DNA from 3 places in the Bacillus hominis genome. Region 2 is predicted to be linked to each of the others. Evidence: predicted binding sites of a transcription regulator. Region 2 holds the regulator's gene; each other region holds the start of a gene.
The links. Region 2 encodes LexA, which represses DNA repair genes until DNA is damaged. Its sites were predicted from a motif close to CGAACATATGTTCG; they were not measured.
Positions count from the first base shown of each region.

Region 1 (8,525 bases), on a different contig from region 2:
TGCATTTTAACAATCATCATCACACATGACTTAATATATTATTGAAAAGAAAAAAGCTCTGCACTATGCAGGCTTTCTTTATGATTTCACTGTTAAATTATTCATAAAACTTTCTATAGAATTCGCCTGGAATATACGAAAATAAGGAGATTGAACGTCGTAATGTTTGTCAGTAATGATAAGGATTGAAGGAAAGAATTTAGAAGCTTTCGGTTGCCAATATTCATTATGCCATTCTTGGCTATGGAAGTAAAACTCATATCTATTTATCTTATCTTGCATTAGCTTTTTACTGTACACTGACTTTTGAACTTCAATAAAGAATGGCGATCTACGCCATATTGTAAAAGCATCCGGCTCCATATATTCTTTCCCATACTTTGGTTCAACTTCGAATAGTTTAGGATTTTCATAATGAACGAGTTGTTTGTATACGTCCACAATACCAAGGAAATGAGGAATTTTTTGACTTGTCTTTCTGATAGAACTTGGCTGCGGAAAATAAATGTATGGGTGCTGCAATACGTTAGCATCAACATAGCCGTCTCTTCTTAATCGTTTCATAACCGTATTACAACAAGTTACCGCATTCTTTAAGCCTTGAAAATGCAAGTCAATAATATCGTCACGGGACATGCATCTAAATCGATTCAAATCATTCAAAATTCCTTTATCTCTACTCTTCATCATCTAACACCCCAAATAACGGAATTTCTTCTTGCGATGAATTCTGGAGTATTTTCTCCTCTTTAGACATGCGATATGTTTCAACAATTTGTTTCGCCTTACTTAATTCCAAATAAGGAGCTTGCACTTTCTTTAATCCATTTCGTTTTAAAATCATTTGGCCTGATTGCTCTAAATGCTCTGAACCAGGAGTACCCATGATATTACTATTAATTGCACTATCACATTTAAAGCCGATTCTTACGGTCATATTGAGCTTTAACTTACCATCTAACACTTTCGCATCTGGCCTCTGCATACTAAGCATAAGAAACACCCCAAGTGATCGGCCGACTGCTGAAATCTTTTCAATTGTAGTCATACACTCTTTTTCATCTTTTAGCATGGCCACTTCATCGATAGCAAGTAGAATATATGATTTTTGATGATTAGGATTTAATTTGTTGTACGCATCAATATGATCAACTTCATATTCTTCCATAAGTTTTCTTCGTTCTCTGATTTCCTTCCATAACTTTTGAAGCATTATTTTCATTTCAATTTCTTCCATACAAACTTCTTTCACATGCTTCACTCTACGCAAAAAATGAAATTCAGAGTTTTTTAAGTCACCAAGGTACAAATGCAACTTTTCAGGAGACATATATTGAATAAGTGTGGATAATACAACACGTACCATACTACTTTTCCCGCTTCCCGTTTCTCCTGCTATTAATAAGTGTGGTGTATTGGAATCAACCATATCGTACGTAATCGTTTTTCCGAATTGGTCCCGGCCAACCACAACAGGAAGACGGTATTCTTTTAATAATGGCTGCCATTCTTTATAACAGTAATTGTATGGTTTTAGTCCAGCATCTGAACGGAATACATGTAGTACAAACTTTTTCACATCCCCTTCAATCGTAATATTCCGTCCTAATATTTGCTGAAAACAAAACCACTTCTTTTCAATCTTCTGTGGATCTAATCCGTTTGGTATGGTAAAAACATACCTCACGCTTTCTGCTGAAGAAGAAACATTATGTAACTTTGGATAAATAGGCACTTTTCCCCCACGCGTTTGATGTTCCGTATATAAACCTGCTTTTCCGAACACCTCCATAAGCTGATTCCTTAACCTTTGCGTACGAAGCCACTCCTTTATAATCCCCATTACTCCCTTCCCTCCTTAAAACATGATTACGATACGAACAAATACATATCCAATCAAGCAAACTCCACCAATTCGCGTTCCGTGATAAATACCTTCACTTACAAATTTAGCTGCTGATATATAGTCATGTCGCACCAAGTATTTTTCTAACATGACTGCTCCGATTAAAATCGTTCCCATAACTCCTAATGCAATGTAAGTATGTAATACCTGATCCGACATATGAAGGAATGCGAAAGGACTTAATGAATTGTATTTACGGATTTTCTGTTCTTTATCTTTGTATGACCGATCCATAAACTCGCGAAAAGGAATTGTTTCTTTCCTAGCACGCATTTAAATGCCCCCTTTATAAACAGAATTTAGAATATAGATATTACATAGCTTCATCTACTTAATACCGTGGTAGTTTTACATTGGTAGAAATCTTGATAAATACTGTGGTAATCATTCGCAACTTACTTTGGTAACCTCGTATTCTTCTACCTTAATAAATACCGTGGTAGCTGCTTTGATACATCATATTGTGTACAGCTTGTACATTATGTAAAAAACTTTTGCCGTCTATGCGAATAGTTTTTTACATTTATGTCCACAATGTTGAAAATAGGTTCAGGAGGGATTTAAGTGTTTTGGAAATTCGGAGGGAAAAACCGAACGAAATTAGGTGATTTTTTAGATCGGAATGGCTTCACCCAAAATGATTTAGAAAAGACCGCGAAATTAAGTCGTCCTACAGTTTCAAAGGCGTGCAATGATAAAGAATACATACCTAGTCCAACTGTAATGAAAAAGATTTTAAAAGCTATTAGGCAAATAAAACCCAATGTTAAATCCACCGACTTTTGGGATATGTAAAAACTGGCTAACTAGAGTCAGTTTTATTTTTTTACAAAAATCACTTCATAAAAGAACATATATTCGTGTATAATAAGAACAGACGTTCTTATTAAAGGAGGCATAACGGTGTATGATTACTCAATTTTGCCAAATCGAATTGTTTTATGTGTAGATCTTCGTAGCTTTTATGCAAGCGTGTCCTGTATCAAGATGGGATTAGACCCACTACATACCAAATTAGCTGTAGTAGGAGACGTAAACAGGAGTGGCTCCATTGTTTTAGCTGCAACACCACCACTAAAGGCATTAGGTGTTAAGAAAATGGCAAGGTTGTACGAAATACCACGACACAAAGACATTCTTGTGGTAAACCCAATCATGGGCACTTATATAAAATGCTCAAATTACATAACAAAATTAGCTTTACAATACGTTCCGATTGAGGATTTCCACCAATACAGCATCGATGAATTCTTTATGGATATTACAAATAGCATCCATCTGTTTGCGAATGAGCCATATGAATTCGCGTTGAAATTCAAACGTGAAATATATGAGAAAACAAGAATTGAATGCACGATTGGGATTGGGCCTAATCCTTTAATGAGTAAGATTGCTTTAGATGTGGAAGCGAAGAAGACAAAAGACTGCATCGCATATTGGAAGTACGAAGATGTACCCATAAAATTATGGCCGATACGACCACTTGGTAAATTTTGGGGGATTTCGCATAAAACTGAAGAAATGTTAAATCGAAAGGGCATACGTTCAATTGGAGATTTGGCCATTTATCCTCTTAAATATTTAAAACAAAGCTTCGGCGTGATTGGAGAGGAATTACACTTACATAGCAATGGGATTGATTTTAGTCGTATTTCAGAAAAATATGTTCCAGCTACAACTTCTGTTGGGAAAAGCCAAATTCTAATGCGTGATTATACAATAGAAGAATTTCCAATTATCCTACTGGAACATACTGAAGAAGTTTGTTATCGGCTTAGAAAACAAAACAAACTTGCTCAAACCGTTCATTTTTCTGTTGGTTATAGCAAGAGTTATACAGGTGGCTTTAGAAAAACACATACTTTAAGCCGCCCAACAAATTTAACAATGGATATTTATCATATCTGTACATACTTTTTACACCAGCAATATACTGGCGAACCCATTCGCAGCATAAACATTTCTCTAACGAATCTAATCCTGGAAGGGGAGGAACAAATTTCTCTTTTTGATAACATAACGCAGCGGGAACAAGAAATGAAGTTAACAAAAGTAATGGATGAAATACGCACAAAATTTGGGAAGAACAGTATTTTACGAGGGATTTCCTACACGCATAGCGCTACAGCTAGACACAGAAACACACTATTAGGGGGACACAACGCATGAGTGCGAGACGTTATCGACTAAGCAAAAACGTTGGTATTACAACGTTTTCAGCGACAAACGATGACTGTTCTTTAAAGAAATAAGCCAAGGCTACAAGAACAGGATAACTGTTCAGACAAGTGAGAGGAATGAAGGAGTAACGACCTGAAACTCTCCCAGTGAGATTCCCGACAGCATACGTTAGACATAGCGTGATGTTGGAAGCAGGGTAAAACATGCAATCATTATCCGAAGTACCCTATAGGATAACCGAAAGCCATTCGGAATAATAAACCAAATGGATCTGATAAAGTATTGTATGCTGTCAACCGACATGGTGAGAATGTGTAAACACTGACGAACTTGCGAATGTACGCCTCGATATTGTGACGGGTTAGAAATGACTCGGAGTCTGAAAATAAGACTTGTCTAATGGATTGGAATAATTCATGTTGTAACAATCCTAACGTTGTTATAGGCAACGGAGCTAGGCACGGGGTATAGCAAGCACCTAAACCGGAGGTCATATGACCTTTAAAACAATGATAGTCTGAACGGAACGTCGAAAGCTACTAACGTTGAGAGAAATCTCTATCGGCGGATATAGTTGAATGCGAAACGGATAACCGAGTGAAGTATTCTTAATAGTAGTGAGAGTAGTGGCACGACCCGAGAAGGTTCTGTAATGGAACTGGAGGAACAGCCACAAGCCTACATTGGAGGAACTGAATTTCCATCTAATCTTGCATGGATTCTGGTAAGACTCAAAAGGTCACCAAAAATCAATATAAGAGTAGGTGATAGACCATGAATGACAAATCTAAGCCCACGCTAAAGGATAAGAAACTTAGACACAATGAATACTACGGTATTCAAACTGTCCTAGACGACTTATACCAAAAAGCAACCAAAGGAAATTCTTTCAAGAAACTGATGCCTACTATCACATCAGACGAAAATATACTCCTCGCTTTTCGTAACATAAAAGGAAATAAAGGGAGTAAAACATCTGCCTGTGACAACATAAACATCAAGGATATTGAAAGAATGAATCAGAGCTATTTCTTGAATGAAGTTAAAAGACGCTTTCAAAACTACCAACCACAAAAGGTAAGACGAAAGGAAATTCCTAAGCCCAACGGAAAAACAAGACCTCTGGGAATACCAAGTATGTGGGATAGAATTATCCAACAATGTATTCTTCAAGTTTTGGAGCCTATTTGCGAAGCGCAATTTTGTAATAGAAGTTATGGATTCCGTCCGAACCGAAGTGCAGAACATGCCATAGCAGATAGTACTAAAAAGGTAAACCAACAAAACCTTACTTATGTGGTAGACGTGGATATTAAAGGATTTTTCGACGAAGTAAATCACGCCAAACTCATGCGTCAAATATGGACACTGGGTATACGGGACAAACAATTACTCGTCATTATCCGAAAAATATTGAAAGCACCAGTAAAAATGCCTGACGGTACAACAATGTTTCCGACGAAGGGAACTCCGCAAGGAGGTATCCTCAGCCCTCTGCTCGCCAATGTTAATCTTAATGAATTTGACTGGTGGGTTAGTAAACAATGGGAAACATTCAAAGCCCAAAAGGTAAAGCCTAGATACAAAGATGGAATCTGGAGTAACGACAACGTAACATACGTCCTATCCAAAACATCAAAAATGAAACCAATGTACATCGTAAGATACGCAGATGACTTCAAAATCTTCACAAACACACGAAGTAATGCAGAGAAAATATTCGAAGCATGCCGAATGTGGTTAGAAGAACGATTAAAACTGCCTATCTCAACCGAGAAATCCAAAGTTACCAATCTGAAAAAGCAAGAGAGTGAATTCTTAGGTTTCTCTCTCAAAGCTACAAAGAAAGGAAAACGGAAAAACGAGAACACACGATACATTGCAGAAACACATGTATCACTAAAGGCACTGGAAAAGACGAAGCAAGATTTAGCAAAACAAGTGAAAAAAATACAGAAAACCCCGAACTCTATTGAAGCAATCAAAGGAATTAATTTATACAACAGCATTGTCATTGGCAAGCATAACTATTACAGAATAGCAACGCATGTCAGCCTAGACCTCGATAAAATGGGTTTAGAACTCGACTGCATGATGTATAACCGTTTCCCTAAGGCAATAAGAAGAGGAAAAAGCAACACTAATGGATACACGAATATAGGAAAATATGAAGGAAAAGACAAAGGTATAAAACCCTATCTAAAGTCAAAAAGGATGAGGTATCTCATGAGACGTCCTATCCTACCAATCGCCTATATTCAACACAAAAGTCCGCTGATGAAAAAGCAAGCCATTAACAAGTACACCGTAGAAGGACGAGCCTTGATACACAAAAACTTGGCAGACATAACCGAAACAGAACTTAAATGGCTAAGAGAAAATCCAGTCATAAATGGGCAGACAACCGTTGAATACAATGACAATCGAATCTCTCTTTACGTAGCTCAAAAAGGTAAATGTAGTGTGACAGGCGAGAAACTTCTGCCCTGGGATATCCATTGTCACCATAAGCGATTATGGAGTGAAACAAAGGATGACAGCTACAAAAACCTTACCATCATCAAACCAAGTGTTCATAGACTAATACACGCAACCAAGACAAAAGTCATAAATCAACTACTCAATGAACTTAAACTCAATGAGGAACAGCTAGACAAACTTAACAAATTGCGAGAGCTAGTCAAAAACGAGGAAATCTGTATTGAATCACAAACTGAAGTGGGATTAAATTATGAACAACTAGCGTTGTTTGCTTAGAATTTATCATTATTAGATGGAAAGAACACTACAATATAGGTGGACCGCGGTATGCCGTGAAAGTGGCACGTACCGTGCGGATCGGGGGAAAAGTTAGAGATAACTTCAAAAACTTACCTATCGATATATAACGCCAATATGCCAAAAGGAAGAGGAATGGTCAAATGGACTCCATTTGCAGCAATGCCTGAACAGTTTGCTGGTATTCGTGAAATCATCAAGGAGAAAAACAAAGTAACTCGGCCGATCTTAACCGCTGAAGAAAAAGAACTGATTGAGAACATGTTGCTATGTTCCTTATTATCTGAAGAAGAAATACTAATTACATATTATGAAGATGGTTATTTACTCTCTAGCTATATGACTGTTGTTGGTATTGACCAGCAAAATAGTGCTGTCATATGTACCGATGCTTTTTATAATAAGATGACACTGCGATTTTCTAATATAATAGACGTAAAATAGAATCGATTTAAGTGATTAGGATTGAATAGTTATAAAGGAGTGTATAAAATGCAAGGGAATCAGATAAGAAAGAATACATTAAGAACAGTGATTGATAATAATATAAATAACTATCCCTATTTAAATATACCTATGATTATCAACGAAAAAGATGGAATGGTTTATGAAGTTCTAAACGCTGGTTTCCAAAATAATGATGCAGTAGCAATGATCACAACGGATGACTTCGCTACTACTAGGGTAAATACACCGATTGTATCAGTAAAAAACAATGATGGTAGTATTCAATTATACCGCTTACCTTTAGAACTTGAACATTGGGTGCTTTCTTGTATGCGTGCTGCTTCAACAGGGAAAAATCCATTCCCATGTAAAGTTGCTTTTGGAATCATTGACACTAAATTTCATGTGGAATTTAGATGAAATTTAACCGGTTCACTATACGTAAGGAACCGGTCACTCAAATTATTACTTTTTCATTGAATCCCTATCTAGATTAGTAAGGTTTGTTTTTTCTTTAAGTTCCATACATAATCCCCTGTTAATGTGATATTCAACTTTGTGCTGTAGTCAGTAATTCTCTTGTTTTCAAACTCCCATTCCCTTATATATATCCTAACTATATAAAAAGCCTCAAAAAACTTTGTTTTTTGAGGCTCGGATAATTGTTTAGTATAGACGTTTCAATACTTGTTTCATTTCTGAATTGATATTAATGCTTGAACGGATTTCTTTTGCTTTTTGTTCCGCTTCTTCTACGTTAGATGCATGCCCTAATTCTACTAATAATCCAGTTGCAACTGTACCTGTACGATTACGTCCACCGGAACAATGGAAAAATACTTTCTTATCTTGTTCAACAGCTTCTTTGACAGCTGCAATTGCAGTTTTTACTGACTCATCTTGTCCCTCTACACCTTCTACAATCGGACAAGCATGACGTGTAGTTTCTGCTGGAAATCCTTCTGGTTCTTCTCCATCGGCACGTAAATCAAATACCTCAGTGATTCCATGCTTTTTTACTGCTTCTTGTATCGCGTCCACTCCACCAATATATACTTTTCCTTTTACGAGTTCGTGATAGTTAGTCATGTTTGTTAATCTCCTTCAATTATTATTTAGCAACAATTCGATCCGCCACTTATTACAAGGCCTGCACCTTGTTGATCTTCTACATAGTCTAGTGTCAATGTATTTACAAGTTCAACAACCTTTG
Region 1 covers NZ_JAUCFS010000003.1:43,418-51,942, reverse strand. Annotated here, with positions in the region: gene QUF93_RS00675 (replication-relaxation family protein) at 79-654, opposite strand; gene QUF93_RS00670 (FtsK/SpoIIIE domain-containing protein) at 677-1,843, opposite strand; gene QUF93_RS00665 (hypothetical protein) at 1,859-2,179, opposite strand; gene QUF93_RS00660 (helix-turn-helix domain-containing protein) at 2,471-2,701, shown strand; gene QUF93_RS00655 (Y-family DNA polymerase) at 2,810-4,075, shown strand; gene ltrA (group II intron reverse transcriptase/maturase) at 4,862-6,844, shown strand; gene QUF93_RS00645 (YolD-like family protein) at 6,968-7,309, shown strand; gene QUF93_RS00640 (hypothetical protein) at 7,358-7,732, shown strand; gene QUF93_RS00635 (protein-tyrosine phosphatase family protein) at 7,979-8,401, opposite strand; gene QUF93_RS00630 (HesB/IscA family protein) at 8,428-8,525, opposite strand, start outside.
Region 1: QUF93_RS00655 (Y-family DNA polymerase) is a predicted target of LexA. The motif match lies at 2,754-2,767, and genes of this name have one in related genera.

Region 2 (8,525 bases):
CCGTTCATTGCTGCACCCATCGCAAACTCACGAACACCGTACCAAATGTTTTTACCGCTGTAATCAGCTCTTGTGAAGTCTTTTTCGTTATTCATATATGTTTTGTTAGAACCAGCAAGGTCAGCTGATCCACCAAAGAATGATGGTACAGACTCTGCAATAGCATTAATTACAGCACCTGAAGAATTACGTGTTGCTGCTTTTGATCCTAATTCATAAGTTGGTAAGCTTTGTTCCCAACCTTCTGGAAGAAGACCGTTCATTGCTGCTTGCAGCTCGTTTGCTAATTCTGGATATGCTTGTGCATATTCACCGAGCATCGTGTTCCATGCAGCTTGTGCAGTCTCACCAGCATCTTGTACCGTTTTACGGAAGTTGTCATATACTTCTTCTGCTACATGGAAATCTTGTTCCGCAGTCCAAGCGTATGCTTCTTTCGTTAATTTTGTTTCGTCTACACCAAGTGGAGAACCGTGTGAAGCTGATTTTCCTGATTTGTTTGGAGAACCGAAACCAATTGTCGTTCTTACTTCAATTAGCGTTGGGCGTTTTTCGTCAGCTTTCGCTTCTTCAATTGCTTTTGCAATTGCTTCAATATCGTTTCCATCCTCAACACGAATAACTTGCCAGCCGTATGCTTTGTAACGATCTTCTACACTCTCAGAGAATGAACGATTTAAATCGCCATCTAATGAAATATCGTTTGAATCGTAAAGCACAACAAGACGACCTAATTGTAAATGAGCAGCTAATGAAGATGCTTCAGCAGAAACGCCTTCCATTAAATCTCCATCACCACAAATAGCGTATGTATGATGATCTACTACATTATACGCATCACGGTTATATTTAGCCGCTAAGTGTCTTTCAGCCATTGCCATACCTACAGCAGTTGCAATACCTTGTCCAAGTGGACCAGTTGTTGCGTCTACACCTGCTGTGTGACCATACTCAGGATGTCCTGGAGTTTTGCTTCCCCATTGACGGAAGTTCTTTAAATCATCCATTGTTAAGTCATAACCAGATAGATGAAGTAGGCTGTATAGTAACATTGAACCATGACCTGCAGATAATACGAAACGATCGCGGTTAAACCACGTTGGGTTATTTGGATTGTGTTTCATAAATTGAGTCCATAATGTATAAGCCATTGGTGCTGCACCCATTGGCATTCCTGGGTGACCAGAGTTTGCTTTTTCAATCGCATCAATGGATAATGTGCGAATCGTGTTGATAGAAAGTTGTTCGATTGAATGTGACATGCTATTCTTCCCTTCGCGTATGTTAGTAAACGTTTTATACATTTATATGATATCTTCCCACGCAAGATTATACAACATGTATCGACAAATATGTTGATGTTTTTTTGATTTTTTATAAAAAAATCAACGTTTTCGGTAATGTATGGGCATTCAATATGACATACTTTTTCATTGTTTTTATTTTAGGAAGAAAGGGAATTATCTGTATTTTTATGCAATATCATTAAATCTAAAAATAAAGAAGATTATTCTCCCTTTGAATCGAAATAAAATCAATAATAATTACCATCAAAGTAACACATGCACAAGATCATATTTTAAGCTTAGCGCAAATATGAAAAGCACATTAATTTCAAACACGCACTTCTACTAATCATAAAACAAATGTCACACGCATATTCTCTTCGCATCTATTTTATCCTGCCTAAAGAATTACTATATATACAATCCACTTGCAATCATTGCTTCTAATAAAACTATGTCAACCAATTCGATTTATTCACATATTACCTTCACAACGAGTGCATAATAAAAGACATATCAATAGATATGTCTAAATTAACCGCTCACTATGTATTGAAACGATTGAAGTAGCATTACAACTGGAAAGCTATTACTAACGTATCTTTCTATTAATATCAAAAAAGATGGGTTATGCCCATCTTTTAATTTAATTTTGCATTATCTTGCTTTTTTAAAGCTTTTAATTTCGCCGGTGTAACATCTGTACCTTCTTCGTTAACGACTTTAATTCCTTTTAATTCGTTTAACATATTTTGACGAAATCCTTTTAGATATTGTTCACGTAGCGATTGGCGCTCACGTTGTTCTTCTTCAGTTAAGCCTTCAGCTTTTGCTTTTTTCGCTAAGAAGTTAATGCGTTCAATGAGTTCGTGACTTGGCATCTCGAATCCCCCTTCTACTCAAAACTGATTATTATCATACAATAGTTAGTCCTCTTTATCAAGCAATTGCTTTGTATATTCTACATATCTTCGATGTACAGTTGCTTTTGAAACATCATGACCAAAACCACGAAGTGTTGCTGCAATTTCTTCAAAAGTTAATTCATTTCGGCGTAAACGTACAATTTCCTCAATTGGCACTTCTTTTTTCTCACGTCCTATACTTAAATGACGATTTTTCAAATTATTCTCCGGACGAAATCCTTTCTCTACCGCCCTTTGCATGCCACGTTTAATTTTTAAATTGTGGATCTTTCTTTGATACTCTTCAACGATCCCAATTATATCTAGCACCATCGAATCTGAATCTGAAAGCTGTAATTCACCACTATGCGTGTGCGTATAAACTTTTATCCCCTCTTTATGTAAACAATGCATTAATGCAATCTTTGCATTTCCTCTACCAAGACGCGTTTCATCCTGTATAAGTAGTACATCAACTTGTTCATCTCGAATTGTATCTAGTACTTCTAATATGCCATCACGTTCAATTGTATAACCGCTAGCCTGCTCCTCAATTACCTTTGTAACATCCATTTGATAGCGCTCAGCTAAATGCAATAATTCATCTTTTTGACGCAATAATGATGTTTCCTGTTCTTCTTTTGTTGTGCTCACACGTGCATAAATAATTGCATTCATTTTGAACCCTTCTTTCTCACTATATTTCCTTATAGTGTATCATAAATTCGCCTTTCGTTCGAACTTATGTTTGTAGAATGTTTATTCGCATGTTATACTTAATAATAATAAAAACGAAAGAAAACGAGGTGTTAGAAAACATGGAAAAGTTAACGAAACGCCAGCAAGACATTCTCGACTTTATTAAGCTAAAAGTACAAGAAAAAGGATATCCACCTTCCGTACGTGAAATCGGCCAAGCAGTCGGCCTCGCTTCTAGTTCTACAGTGCACGGACATTTATCACGACTAGAAGAAAAAGGATATATTCGACGCGACCCAACAAAACCACGAGCAATTGAAATTTTAGGTGACAACCGAATAGAAACAGAAACACAATCAGTTATTCAAGTTCCAATCGTCGGAAAAGTTACTGCCGGTTTACCGATTACAGCAGTAGAAAGTGTAGAAGAGCACTTCCCACTTCCAGCTAGTATCGTTTCTGGATCAGATCAAGTGTTTATGTTACGTATTTCTGGAGATAGTATGATTGAGGCTGGTATCTTTGATGGTGATTTAGTCGTAGTCCGTCAACAACAGTCTGCATACAACGGTGAAATTGTAGTTGCTTTAACAGAAGATAACGAAGCAACTGTTAAACGCTTCTATAAAGAAAAAGACCATTTCCGTCTACAACCGGAAAACTCTTCACTAGAACCTATCATTTTAAAACAAGTGTCAGTTATCGGAAAAGTAATTGGCGTATATCGTGATTTACATTAAAAATAATAAAAAGAAGATAATCCCCTTATTTATATAGGGCATTATCTTCTTTTTATATTTTGATAGATTTCCGTTCATCCAAAAGAGTGCATTTCATTAATTATTAACGCGTTTCAATAGTAACATCTCCAGCAGTGGTTTTTCCGCTAATCTTTTTACTACCATTACCAATCGTTATATTTTTATTTTCCTCATTAAAAATTGTTACATCTCCGGCAGCGCTTTGCCCACTAATAACTGCATCTTGCGGTTTTTCCAATAAAGTAATATCTATATCTCCAGCAGTTGAACTTGCCTCTAAATCATATTTAGAATCATGATCAATGATATCTACATCTCCACTAGCCGTTTTCGCTGTCACTTTCCCTATTACTTTTTTAAAATTCACCTCACCAGCTTTTGTAGATCCCTCCACACTCTTTGCTTTTACATGTTTCAAATCTACTTCTCCCGCAAGTGTCTCAACACTTACACGGTCACCTTTCACATCACTTATTTCTATTTGTCCAGCGGATGATTTTACTTTTATCTCTTGGTAAAAACGTTCAGGTACAAGTATAGTCAATGCAGGCGTTTGAAAATCGAAAGTAAAAAATGAGAAATCAAATGAAACACCTTTCTCTATTTCCCCTATGACTTTCAATGTGTCACCATCTTCAGCAATACGAATCTCCTGTTTACTTACGTCTCCTGTTTGCTTTACATAAAAAGAGGAATCAGGAGATTTTTGGACAACAATATCTCCAGCATCTAACTTAACTTCTACATTTTTTAGCGTTTCGTTTTTAATAACTTCTTCCTTATTTCCTTTCTCTGCAGTTTCTACTGCTTTTTTATATGTTTGTGAAATCCCTATTACTCCAATAATGATACAAGCGATAGCTACTAATAATATTTTTTTCATCATCTACTCCCCTTTTATCATTTTGAAGTTCCATATTACATATCGTACGCATAATCTCTTAAACCACTTCGTACTATAATAAGCGATAATACATAACAACAAACCTACTCCGACAAATGTTATACTAACGAAAAGATCCAACCATATAAAAGTGCCCATAAATACTTTGATAATAACAAAAAACGGTGTCACTACACTAGCAATACCACCGACCCAAAAGGAAAATATAAAAGCGATAATTGCAACTAACGGGCCTAACACAATAATAAAATTAAACAAACTAAGTCCAATCGCTGCCATAACAGCTCTTGTCACATTTGAAGTCGATGGATCTTTTTTCATCTCATCAAATCGATACATCGCAAGTAAGTCTTTTGCAATTGCTTTCGGAGAACCTAGCCCTTTTATTATTTCCGATTCAGTTTTCCCCTCTTCTACCCCGAATTGAAAATGCTCTTCATAATCAAATAAAATATCTGTCCTCTCTTCTTCCGATAACTTTCTAAGCTGATTCGATAATTCCTTAAGGAACTGTTCTTTATTCATCCCAATTCACCCCTTCAATAATTTCTTGTACCCCTTTCGCAAAATCACGCCACTCTGTTACTAATAATGTAAGTTGCATCTCTCCTTGCTCTGTTAGTTGATAATATTTACGGGGCGGTCCTTCCGTGGATTCTTTTAAATATGTTTGAAAATATCCCTCTTTCGTTAAACGACGTAATAACGGATATACAGAACCTTCCGATATTAAAAATTTATTAGAGATTTGCTGAACAAGTTCATAACCGTAACAATCCTTACGTTTTACAAGTGCCAATACACAAAGTTCTAACACACCTTTTTTAAACTGAACGTTCAAGGACAATCCCCCTTTCTCATTTCAGTACTGTTCAATACACGGTACCTAATTTATCCATAATATACCACTTGGTACTATTTATTGCAAGGTACTATATTTTCGCACTTTAATTTATCACTAAACACATCCACAACATCAAACACTGAACAAAACATACAATGCAATTGTTTTTCTATATATACCCATAGCCAGCACGCATATTAAATCCTTATTCAATCACCTCTTCCCGAACCGAAAAATGATTTAAAGTTTACTACGTTAAATTGAAGAAATACAATAGCACTTTAAATAATCTCCATGATTTTTTTCTGGGCATTTCGCAGGCACCTATTTTGCCCACAAATAAAAAAAGCCCTGATACCGTAGTATCAAGGCTTTATCATCTCTTAGTATAGAGACATATATTGATCGCGTTCCCATTGGTGAACTTGAGTTCTAAAGATATCCCACTCAATCTCTTTCGCTTCGATGAAGTGCTCAAGTAAATGATCACCTAATGCGCCACATACGATTTCATTAGATTGTAAAGTAACTAATGCTTGCGCTAATGTTGCTGGTAAGTCAACGATACCTGCTTCTTCACGCTCTTCTTTTGTCATTACGTAGATGTTACGGTCTACTGCAGCTGGTGGAGTTAATTTGTTTTTAATTCCGTCAAGACCTGCTGCTAATAATGTAGCCATTACTAAATACGGGTTTGCAGCTGGGTCAACACTACGTACTTCTACGCGTGTACTAATACCACGAGATGCAGGGATACGTACTAACGGGCTACGGTTTTGTGCAGACCATGCTACGTAACATGGAGCTTCATATCCAGGTACTAAACGTTTGTAAGAGTTTACAGTTGGGTTTGCTACCGCTGTAAATGCTGGTGCATGTTTTAAAATACCTGCGATGAAGTGACGAGCATCATCACTTAATTGTAAATCACCATTTTGATCAAAGAATACGTTCTCACCATTTTTAAATAATGATAAGTTACAGTGCATACCTGAACCGTTTACACCGTATAATGGTTTCGGCATAAATGTTGCATGTAAACCATGTTTACGAGCAATTGTTTTTACAACAAGTTTGAATGTTTGAATGTCATCACATGAGCGAATTGCATTTGCATATTTAAAGTCAATTTCGTGTTGCCCTGGAGCAACCTCATGGTGAGATGCTTCAATTTCAAAGCCCATTTCTTCAAGCTCAAGAACGATATCACGACGACAGTTTTCCCCTAAATCCATCGGTGCAAGATCGAAGTATCCACCGTTATCGTTTAATTCTAATGTTGGATTTCCTTTTTCATCAACTTTAAATAGGAAAAATTCTGGCTCTGGTCCAAGATTGAAATCTGAGAATCCTAATGCTTCCATTTCTTTTAACACACGCTTTAAGTTGTTACGTGGATCGCCATCAAATGGAGTACCATCAGCATTGTAAATATCACAGATTAAACGAGCTACTTTACCTTTTTCAGCTGTCCAAGGGAAAATTACCCAAGTATCTAAATCCGGATATAAATACATATCAGATTCTTCAATACGTACAAAACCTTCAATAGAAGATCCATCAAACATCATTTTGTTATCAAGAGCCTTTGTTAATTGGCTCACTGGAATTTCTACGTTTTTAATTACTCCTAAAAGGTCTGTGAATTGTAAGCGGATATACTTTACATTCTCTTCTTTCGCCAAACGGAAAATATCTTCTCTTGTGTACCTAGCCATTATAAATTCCTCCTTAGTCCCTCTAAACACCTTCAGAATCAGTTATCTTTAGTGAAAAAACCTTGAAATGTCACCTTGTCGCAATGAAGTTCGATTAAATCTACCTGTATGTTGTAGTTCATCTCGAAGTATTTTGCGAAGCTCAGTTTTTGAGATTTCTTTCGTTTCTTCTTTTATTTTCACCGCTTCTGTTTGATTTTCTTTCATTAGTAACACTTGTTTAATACCAGCCATATTTAAGCCTTGATCTAATAAATCTTTAATCTCTAACAACTTATCTACATCGTTAAATGAAAATAATCTACGATTCCCCTTTGTACGGGTTGGTGAAACAAGATTATGCTCTTCATAGTAGCGAATTTGACGTGCAGATAATTGTGTTAAATCCATTACTATACCAATAGGAAACAGCGGGGCAGAACGTCTATCTTCTTTCATCGTTTCAGTTCCTCCTTCGCCTTAACTGTTTCTCATTTTATACTATGTTATGTTTAGTGTCAATAGATGTTAGCTTTTCTTACATGATTTTTTTATAAATTTTTTCATTCTTTTTTCTAACGGCACAAATCCTTACTTTCACACGAAAAAAAGCTGCCGAAATCGACAGCTTCCCTTTAAGAAATGGTTAACAGATTCTTTTCAATTAACGCATCAATCGCAGAACAAATCGCAATTTTCACATGCGAATAAGTTAATCCACCTTGTACATAAGCAACATAAGGCGGACGAATTGGGCCATCAGCTGACAATTCGATACTTGCACCTTGAATAAACGTCCCCGCAGCCATAATTACATCATCTTCATAACCTGGCATATAGTTTGCGTACGGAGTGAAATGAGAATTAATTGGAGATGCATATTGAATCGCTTGACAGAACGCAATCATACGATCTTTATCATCAAATTGAACAGACTGAATTAAATCTGTTCTTGACGCATTCCACGCTGGTGATGTATTCATTCCTAACTTTTCTAAAAATGCCGCTGTAAAAATCGCACCTTTCAGCGCTTGCCCCGCAACATGCGGCGCTAAGAAGAAACCTTGATACATTTCTTGCAGACTGTATAAAGATGCCCCTGCTTCCGCACCAATCCCCGGAGATGTTAGACGATATGCACACGCTTCAACATACTGTTCTTTACCGACAATGTAACCACCCGTTTTAACAATTCCCCCGCCAGGATTCTTAATAAGAGAACCTGCCATTAAGTCCGCACCAACATGACACGGCTCTTTTTCTTCAATAAATTCGCCATAGCAATTATCTACAAATACAACAACATCAGGTTTAATTTCTTTAACAAACGCGATCATCTCTTTAATTTGCGAAACTGTAAACGACGGACGAGTAGCATATCCTTTTGAACGTTGAATACCAATCATCTTCGTGTTACTACGGATCGCAG
Region 2 covers NZ_JAUCFS010000005.1:3,299,699-3,308,223, forward strand. Annotated here, with positions in the region: gene tkt (transketolase) at 1-1,262, opposite strand, end outside; gene QUF93_RS19615 (DUF896 domain-containing protein) at 1,928-2,167, opposite strand; gene QUF93_RS19620 (YneB family resolvase-like protein) at 2,213-2,869, opposite strand; gene lexA (transcriptional repressor LexA) at 3,010-3,630, shown strand; gene QUF93_RS19630 (DUF4097 family beta strand repeat-containing protein) at 3,734-4,534, opposite strand; gene QUF93_RS19635 (DUF1700 domain-containing protein) at 4,538-5,080, opposite strand; gene QUF93_RS19640 (PadR family transcriptional regulator) at 5,073-5,396, opposite strand; gene glnA (type I glutamate--ammonia ligase) at 5,783-7,117, opposite strand; gene glnR (transcriptional repressor GlnR) at 7,166-7,555, opposite strand; gene QUF93_RS19655 (methionine gamma-lyase family protein) at 7,732-8,525, opposite strand, start outside.

Region 3 (8,525 bases), on a different contig from region 2:
ATTTATTGGTGGAGTGATTGCTGAATATATCCATTGGTCTTATTTATTGCTTTTGCCACTTGTGACGATTATCACTGTTCCATTCCTTGCAAAATTATTGAAACAGGAAGACGTAATAAAAGGTTCTTTTGATACTGTAGGAATAATATTTATGTCCGTAGGTATTGTATTTTTTATGATGTTTACGACATCTTATAGAATTTCCTTTCTAATCGTTAGCACTATATGTTTCCTGATATTTGTTAAACATATTAGGAAAGTATCTAATCCTTTTGTTGATCCTGCGTTAGGAAAAAATGTCTCATTTGTGATTGGAATCATTTGTGGAGGACTTATATTTGGAACTGTAGCAGGATTTATTTCTATGGTCCCTTATATGATGAAAGATGTGTATCAATTAAGTACTGCTGCAATTGGAAGTGGGGTTATTTTTCCTGGGGCAATGAGTGTTATTGTTTTCGGTTATATTGGGGGATTGCTTGTTGATAAGAAAGGTTCTTTATTTGTGTTAACAACTGGAGTTGCATTTCTTTCTATCAGCTTTTTAGTAGCTGCCCTTTTTATAGAAATAACACCATGGCTCATGACAATTATATTAATTTTTGTTTTTGGAGGGCTTTCTTTTACGAAAACAGTTATATCCACTATTGTTTCAAGTAGTTTGGAACAAAAGGAAGCTGGTGCTGGAATGAGTTTGCTTAATTTCACAAGCTTTTTATCAGAAGGAATGGGTATTGCAATTGTAGGAGGATTATTATCGATAGGTTTGCTAGATCGAAAATTGCTACCTATAAACGCTGATCTATCCACTCATTTGTACAGTAATATGCTATTTCTTTTTGCGGGGATCATCGTTATTAGCTGGTTGGTTACTATGAATATGTATAAACGCTCAGGAAGAAATATATAAAAGAGTCAAAGGATCCATTTTGAAAATTATTTTTCAAAATGGATTCTTTTTAATAAAATGAATTATTTTAAATTATACCGTAAACTACTTTGTTCTTGGTTACAAGAATGCTGGTACTGGGCTATGAAAGATGGTTGATGTTAAGCCATCTTTCATTTTTTATATTCGATAACAAGGTAATTAATTTTATATAATGTATCTAAGATGTTTAGAAAGGGGAATGTTCATATGAGACAAATAGAACGTTTTACAGAACCTTATTTTAAAACTGTTGGCGAACGAAATAAGACATATAGAGTGATTGGTTGCAAAGATGGAGAAGAAAAACCTTTTCCGATTACATTTAAAACATTAAAAAAGGCAAGAACGTTCAACCACAGACATGCTCACAGAAACCCTGAATGGCTAAATGCAAATGGTGATATCAGTGAGTATAATGTTAAACTGGGTAGAGATGAATATAAAAATGTCTGGAATGATAATGTTATAGAAAATGTATATAAAAATTACGCTGATTTCAATGATTGGATAACACATGGGTAAATCGCGACAAGTATTATTAGAAACTAGCAAAGAAGTCCTTAATCTTGGTAAGAGTAAAGAGGAAGTGGATATGGTTTTTAAGGTATTAATGAGAAAATAATGTCCGCTAATGCTTATTACGTGATTCGTTTTCACTGCTATACAGACCCCAAAGTTTTCTGTTTGGAATATTTGTTTCTGTTAGCTTGATAGTGATGGGGGAGCACTATTATTAATGATTAAAAGCTCTGTAAAATAGGGCTTTTTTTGTTTTATCGAAAAGTAAAATATGGTATTTTATGATAAAATTTTATAAAAATACTTGTTTGTTAAAAAGAAATAAGAGATAATCCATTAAATAGAAATTTATGCAGAAGAACTTAGTTTGAACTATATATTTTAAATAATGTTATGAGTAAAATACGCAAATTAAAAGGAAATGAAATGTTAAAGGAGCAATCAATAAAATGAATATTGCATTTTTTCTTACACCCAAGAGTGAACTTGCATATATAAATATAAATTCAACGATGCGCCAGGCTTTAGAAAAGTTGGAACACCATCGATATACAGCTATCCCCTTAGTCAATGATAAAGGGGAATATGCAGGTACACTTACAGAAGGAGATTTGCTTTGGAAACTCAAAAATACATCATCTTTAAGTTTTAACAATACTCATCAAGTTCTCTTAAGTAATGTTTCTTTACACCGTTCTAATGAACCAGTTTCTATTAATGCAGAAATCGAAGACCTTTTATCAAGGGCTATGGAGCAAAATTTTGTTCCTGTTATAGATGACGAAGGCATTTTTATAGGAATTGTTAAAAGGAGAGACATTATTCACTATTGCGCACAAGGGTTATTACTTAAGCAAAATTCTGTGTGAACGTATTAGAGTTTGAGTTATTTTGATTTTTTAATTTAAATTTAACAAAAGAAGAATCCATTTTGATTTTGGATTCTTCTTTTAATGATATTGAAAGAATCCTGGGATTCCAGCATTCTTTTTGATAAATTAACTAGATATATTATTCAATTATTGAAAAGGTACGTCGTATATAAACCATGTTCCATCTTTTTTATACATATGGAATTGAATATCTTTACCTCTCCATCGAGGCATATTAATTACTGCAGAATCTTTGTGAGCTTCGTTTATTACTACGGATGATCTGGCAAACTTAAAAAATGAGAGCATTTTTTCATGGAGTTCAAGTCTTTCTTCTAAAAATTGGTTCTTCTCCTCAATCTTTTCTTCATCATTTTTATAGAAAAGGTAAGTTGTGTCATAATTTTTTTCTTGTATTGAATGTAAATATAATCTTACTACTGTTTTAGGGGTCTGATTTTTTAGTGTATAAATATCTTGGGACTTTTGTAATTTATCATATAACTTTTGTTCTGTATGATTTAAATCTGCTAAATAAGGTGAAAGAGGAAATATAAACCAAAGAATAATGATTATTAAAATTAATAAACCTATTTTTTTCTTATTCATTAAAAATCTCTCACTCCATATATTGTCAATATAAGGATATATTAATACATATAATGCGATTTTGCTAGGCTTTTTATTACAAATAGATTTTCTTTGTTTGTCTTTTAGTATTTACAGTTTTGAATAAGATTAATTATTTTTATGAATGTAAATTTCTATCTAAAAGTTTACTTTCGGTAATAACAAAAAAGACCCTTAATAATGCTAAAGGGACTTAGCTCACACAAATGATCTGCACATCAATTCACTTTTGATATACAGATCATTTGTATGATAATTTTTATAAATAATTGCGGAATAATGAACTTACATTACTGCTTTTAAAAGTTCTTGTACAAATGGAATGATTCCACCTACAAATTTTAAAACTGCCATTGCGATTGCCATATTATTTCCTCCTCTTTTTTCGTATTAAGGTATGATAATTTTTATAAATAATTGTGGAATAATGAATTTACATTACTGCTTTTAAAAGTTCTGTTACTAATGGAAGTACTCCACCTAAGAATGATAAAACTGCCATTGCGATTGTCATATGATTTCCTCCTCTTTTGTTGATGCTAAGATGTGATTTATCTTTATGCTTTCATTATAGTAAGCGCTTACATTTTTATCAATACATTCTCATATGCAATATTGCATATAGGGAGGTAACGAAAAATCACATTTTCGCATTAAAACATGTATTATACAAAAAGTAGAATTAGGATTCTCACCTATAAACAATCCAACGTTTAGAAAACATTTTCCTCAATATGATTTAAAAGAATTATATAATGACACTTTAATACATCATCATATTGATGGTGGAGGTCAAGCTGTGGCTGTACCCTCAAAACTACATCCGGGTTTAGGAGGGATTCATAATGCTGAGAAAAGTGCAGGAGCTTGGGGAAAAGATCAAAAGATACCTTGCAAATAACTTACATCAAAAAATAGATACTAGTACAAATGATCTGGAATTTTTATTTAGAATTTTATTGGATTTGGCACGACATGCACAAAAAAATCTGCCAGATGGAGTACATGATTACAATTTTTATAAATCTTGATTTAGTAGTCAATAATATACTTAAAAAAGTAGATAAAGAAAAAAGCCCTGGATAGGACTATATGATTTTCTTCATACCGCATTGACGGCATTCTCTTAAAAAGATGAAATCTTTAACGGAACTCTTGAATGAGGTATTGCCGCAATTATCGCAACGACCGCTAATTGTATCAGGGAAATCTTTGTATGCGTATATTTTACTTAAATCGTATTCTTGTTTAGGTTCTTTATTCTCCATTGTTTTCACCTACATATTAATCTCAATTAATATAACTTAATCATAATAACATGAAGTATTCACATAGTGGATACTTTTTATTTTGTAGATGATTATGTATATTTTATATCTGTTACATGATTAACTTTTATATAAAATACATTATCATGTTGATTCCTAATTCTTAATTCATTACAAATCATGTCGTAGTAATGAATATAACCCACTTCGGAATATACTTTGTTCTGTTTTTGGTATGAAATACTTACTTGCTTATTTTCAGCCATTGCACAACAGACTATTTCATTTATAAGTTCTAATTTTTGTTCATCTAAAATAGGCATCGGTACTTCATTTTGTTTTTCATACAATTCATTTAATCCTTCAAACTGTTCTTTTATTGCTGAAAATGGGACCCATCGCATCATACCTCTATCTATCATGATCTGTATTCCTCCTTATGCTTTATGTCCACCAATTTTATTATTTCTATCACGTTGTGTAGCCCCTGGAATATAGCTAATACCACGCATAATTGAATTTTTGCCATACTTATGCCGGATACCATCCATCGTCTTTGCTAATTTCCTTTTAGTATCTTTTTGAGAAGTATCTTCAAACAATGACATTTGAATTGCATCATCCCTGGTCAAATTTTTTAGTGTAATATGTATTTGGCGTACCGGATGTCCAGAATGAAACCTTTTTAATAGTTGCAATGAGGCCTCATACACATCTTCTGTTAAGCATGTCGGCTGATCTAATGTAATCGCTCGTTTAAATCCTCCGCCGATGTATTTGCTATAACCTATAGCAAGCTCAACCGTACGACAGCATTTATCCATAGATCGTAAACGAAAACAAGTTTCTTCAATTTGTTCTAGAAGAAGTAATTTTAATTTATTTGGGCTGAAACAATCCTCTAATAAGATCTGTCCTTTTGTTATAGAGGTACTTTTCGGAATGTATTTATTTGCAATCCGGCTCTCATCTATACCATAAGAGAAGCGATATAACTCTTCACCTTTTACTTTGCCAAACCGCTTTATTAGATGCTCTTTAGGCGTTTTTGCAACTTTCTCAAAGGAAAATAGTCCCATGCTGTGCAACGCTTCTTCCGTAGCCTTTCCAATTCCCCATACTTTTTTAAGGGGTTTAATATTCCATAATTTCTTCGAAACATCTTCGTATGACCACATTGCAATCCTGGAATTCGAATGTTTACTTTCCACATCTAGAGCAACTTTTGCAAGGAATAGGTTAGGCGCAATTCCAATGGATGCAGTTATGCCCGTTGTATCATATATCTCTTTTTGAATCCTTTTAGCAATTACAATCGGATCACGTCCGAAAAGATGAGCTGTTTGTTGCATGTCTAGAAAAGCTTCGTCGATTGAGTAAACGTGTAGATCCTCTAACGCTACATACTTTGTATAAATTTCTGTGATTTGATTTGAAATTTCAACAAATCTTTTCATTGTTGCATTTACGATAATTATATTTGGATCTTTTGGTACTTCGTATAATCTGGTTGCTGTAGAAATGCCCATTTTTTTCAATTCGGGAGTGGCGGCCAGCACAATAGATCCTTTTCTATTTACGTCACCAACAACAGCTAATTTTACTTTTAATGGATCTAATCCTCTCATGACACACGCACAACTAGCAAAAAATGAACATAGATCAATGCAGAAAATCATTCGATTCATGCATTTCGAGTAATCAAACATTGTTTCACCCTCCACAAAACAGAACGTTTGTTCTTATTATAAACCTATTGTTTCGCCTTATACAACCATTTAGAAAATATTTTTTTATTATCAGTATGGTACGTGAAATTATATATATGATTCTTCAATATTCGACGACACAACAATATGATATCTCTTAATTTATTAAACTTGTTTTCATTGCTACATAAATTAAAAAAAGCCTAAACCCTTGTGTATCAATAGGTTCAAGCTTTTAATTTTATAGGAATACCCTTTGCAACAAGTTGCCATTAGAATAGTGTATCAGCAACTTGTAGCTACTTATATGAATGCTAGATTCCTCAAAATTATTACATATTTTTTTATCTCGTTCTCTTTTAAACTATATGCCGTATACAACAAAATTATTCACTTATCTAAAGTTTAGAAAACTAAAGATTTGGACATGCTTTTAATAAAATCAAATAATTGAGGTGAAACGCATGTCTTGGTTTAAAAAGCCTAGATCTAATTTAGGTAAATTTTTAGACAATCATGATATTAAACAAGTAGATTTAGCTCAAAACTCCGGTGTGAGTGAAGGAACGATTAGTAAATTGTGTCGAGCAAATACTTTTTATCCTTCATTTAAGAATGGACAAAAGATTATTAAAGCGCTGAAGAGAATGACTCATAAAGAAATCCACCATGATGACTTTTGGATGTAGTTTAAAATATATCGTGCATTATAAAAGTTCTCATAAACACATTTTGTTTTACAGCATATTGCTCTAACTTTGATTGTCGATAGTCTGATAATGTGAAAAAGATAATTACTGGAACAATAGCATTCTGTCTTTTGTAGATATCTGTTATATGGCCATATAACTGTATTTTATGTTCGTTTGCCTTCATATGTTGCATACGATCTATTTCAACGAAATGGGGGACATTATCCTCAAAATACGTTGCGTCAGGAATAATCTGATACCGTTGACCATTAATTGAAAACTCTATAGGTCTTTCTGTTTTCCATTCTGGAAATCCAAGCCACATCCAGCTTTCATTTCGCATTAATATGTGCTGTAATTGACTACTTTTCTTCACTTCTTTTGTAACGCCTAATAAATCCCGTCCCTTTTTGTTTAAATAATATACGTGTTCACGAGCCACTTTTGTAATGTGACAATATGAATGTAGATCCTTTAGTACACGATTTGCGTTTCGAATACTCCCTAGACAGTGGATGGCTTGTAATTGCCTCCTTGTTGCAAAATCTAACTTACTCAAAGTGGATAAAATCTCGATTTGTCTCGCTTTCTGTTTGAGTGTTTGATGCCTCATGCTGTTTCACCACCTTGTATTGCTTTAGTAACTCCCACATATCTGTATCCTTTAAAAAAGGTACCTGGATTTCTTCTGTACGATCAGTCTTAAATAATGCTCTTCCTGGCAGAGATGGCAGATCCTCCAGTCCCGGTTCATCCAAAGCGACTTGTGATGCTACGGTTGTGGGTAAGCGAAAGCCTATTTTCGCATCTGAGTTTTGTTTAATTTGTCTGGGTAATGTATCAGAAGTAGGATATTGAGTGCAAAATATGAGTCGAAACCCTAAACCACCTCCGATTCTTGCGACTTCGGACAACATCTCCTGGCACAAAAATAATACATCACGTTGTTTTTTAGGTAATCCCTGTGTAGGACATAGGTTTGCTCCTTCATCTACTATGATGAAGCAACGTTCTTTAATTGATGTGTCTATGATATTGGTAAAATAGGACTTCTTCATCATTTCAATCTGTCTTACCATCTTTTCACGTACCCTCATCAACATTTCTAACGCCTGTTTCGGATTTTCAGCGACCTCTACAACTTGAGACAAATTCTTGTAGGGGCTAAATTCTAATCCTTCCTTCAAGTCAATAATAAAAAAACTTACATGTTGAGATTGTTGTAAAATCAAACTCGTCATCACATTTTTTAGAAATACTGTCTTTCCAAACCGTGTCATACCTGACACGCACATATGCGGTGTTTTCTCGAAATCATGATACACATGTTTATCTAACGCTTTGCCCATCATAACTCTCCATGTATGCTCTTTTAATAGATCCTTAGACCAATTCCACATTTCAGGTATTTGTTCGCTAAATACTCGAATATGAAGCTCTCTTTGATGAAACGATATTTTAACAGGTTTATATAGACCTTCTTCTAATACTTCAGCTAACTTTTGGATAAGTTGACTAGGTACACCAAGTGGTAACTTGTAAACATAATTCATACTTATATCATCTTTAATTTCTTTTATAAAAATGGGGTATTGTAATTCACCTTTATGTTGAACACATATCTTTGCAATTTCAAAAAACGTTGCAATTTTTTTCTTATCACTCATTCCGTTACTTTGATAAAAATAAGCTACAGTTATAAAGGTTGCTGGAATTAATAAAAGTGATAACATTCCCTCCATACCTCCTTAAGGTAGTTGAGCTTGTATGGAAGCTTAGAAAAAACGTTTAAGGTGCGCTATTATAATCACTTTCAACTACCAGATGTAATACTAACGTAGAAACAAATCTAGTATATCCATTAGAACGTACCAAACACTCCCAATCAACAAGCATTTAAGACC
Region 3 covers NZ_JAUCFS010000004.1:25,045-33,569, reverse strand. Annotated here, with positions in the region: gene tet (Tet(L)/Tet(K)/Tet(45) family tetracycline efflux MFS transporter) at 1-910, shown strand, start outside; gene QUF93_RS01790 (hypothetical protein) at 1,139-1,453, shown strand; gene QUF93_RS01785 (CBS domain-containing protein) at 1,900-2,319, shown strand; gene QUF93_RS01780 (hypothetical protein) at 2,470-2,931, opposite strand; gene QUF93_RS01775 (hypothetical protein) at 3,605-3,853, shown strand; gene QUF93_RS01770 (hypothetical protein) at 3,798-3,983, shown strand; gene QUF93_RS01765 (DUF8096 family protein) at 4,041-4,220, opposite strand; gene QUF93_RS01760 (YolD-like family protein) at 4,313-4,642, opposite strand; gene QUF93_RS01755 (Y-family DNA polymerase) at 4,658-5,929, opposite strand; gene QUF93_RS01750 (helix-turn-helix domain-containing protein) at 6,394-6,618, shown strand; gene QUF93_RS01745 (replication-relaxation family protein) at 6,620-7,234, opposite strand; gene QUF93_RS01740 (FtsK/SpoIIIE domain-containing protein) at 7,173-8,354, opposite strand; gene QUF93_RS01735 (hypothetical protein) at 8,454-8,525, opposite strand, start outside.
Region 3: QUF93_RS01755 (Y-family DNA polymerase) is a predicted target of LexA. The motif match lies at 5,950-5,963, and genes of this name have one in related genera.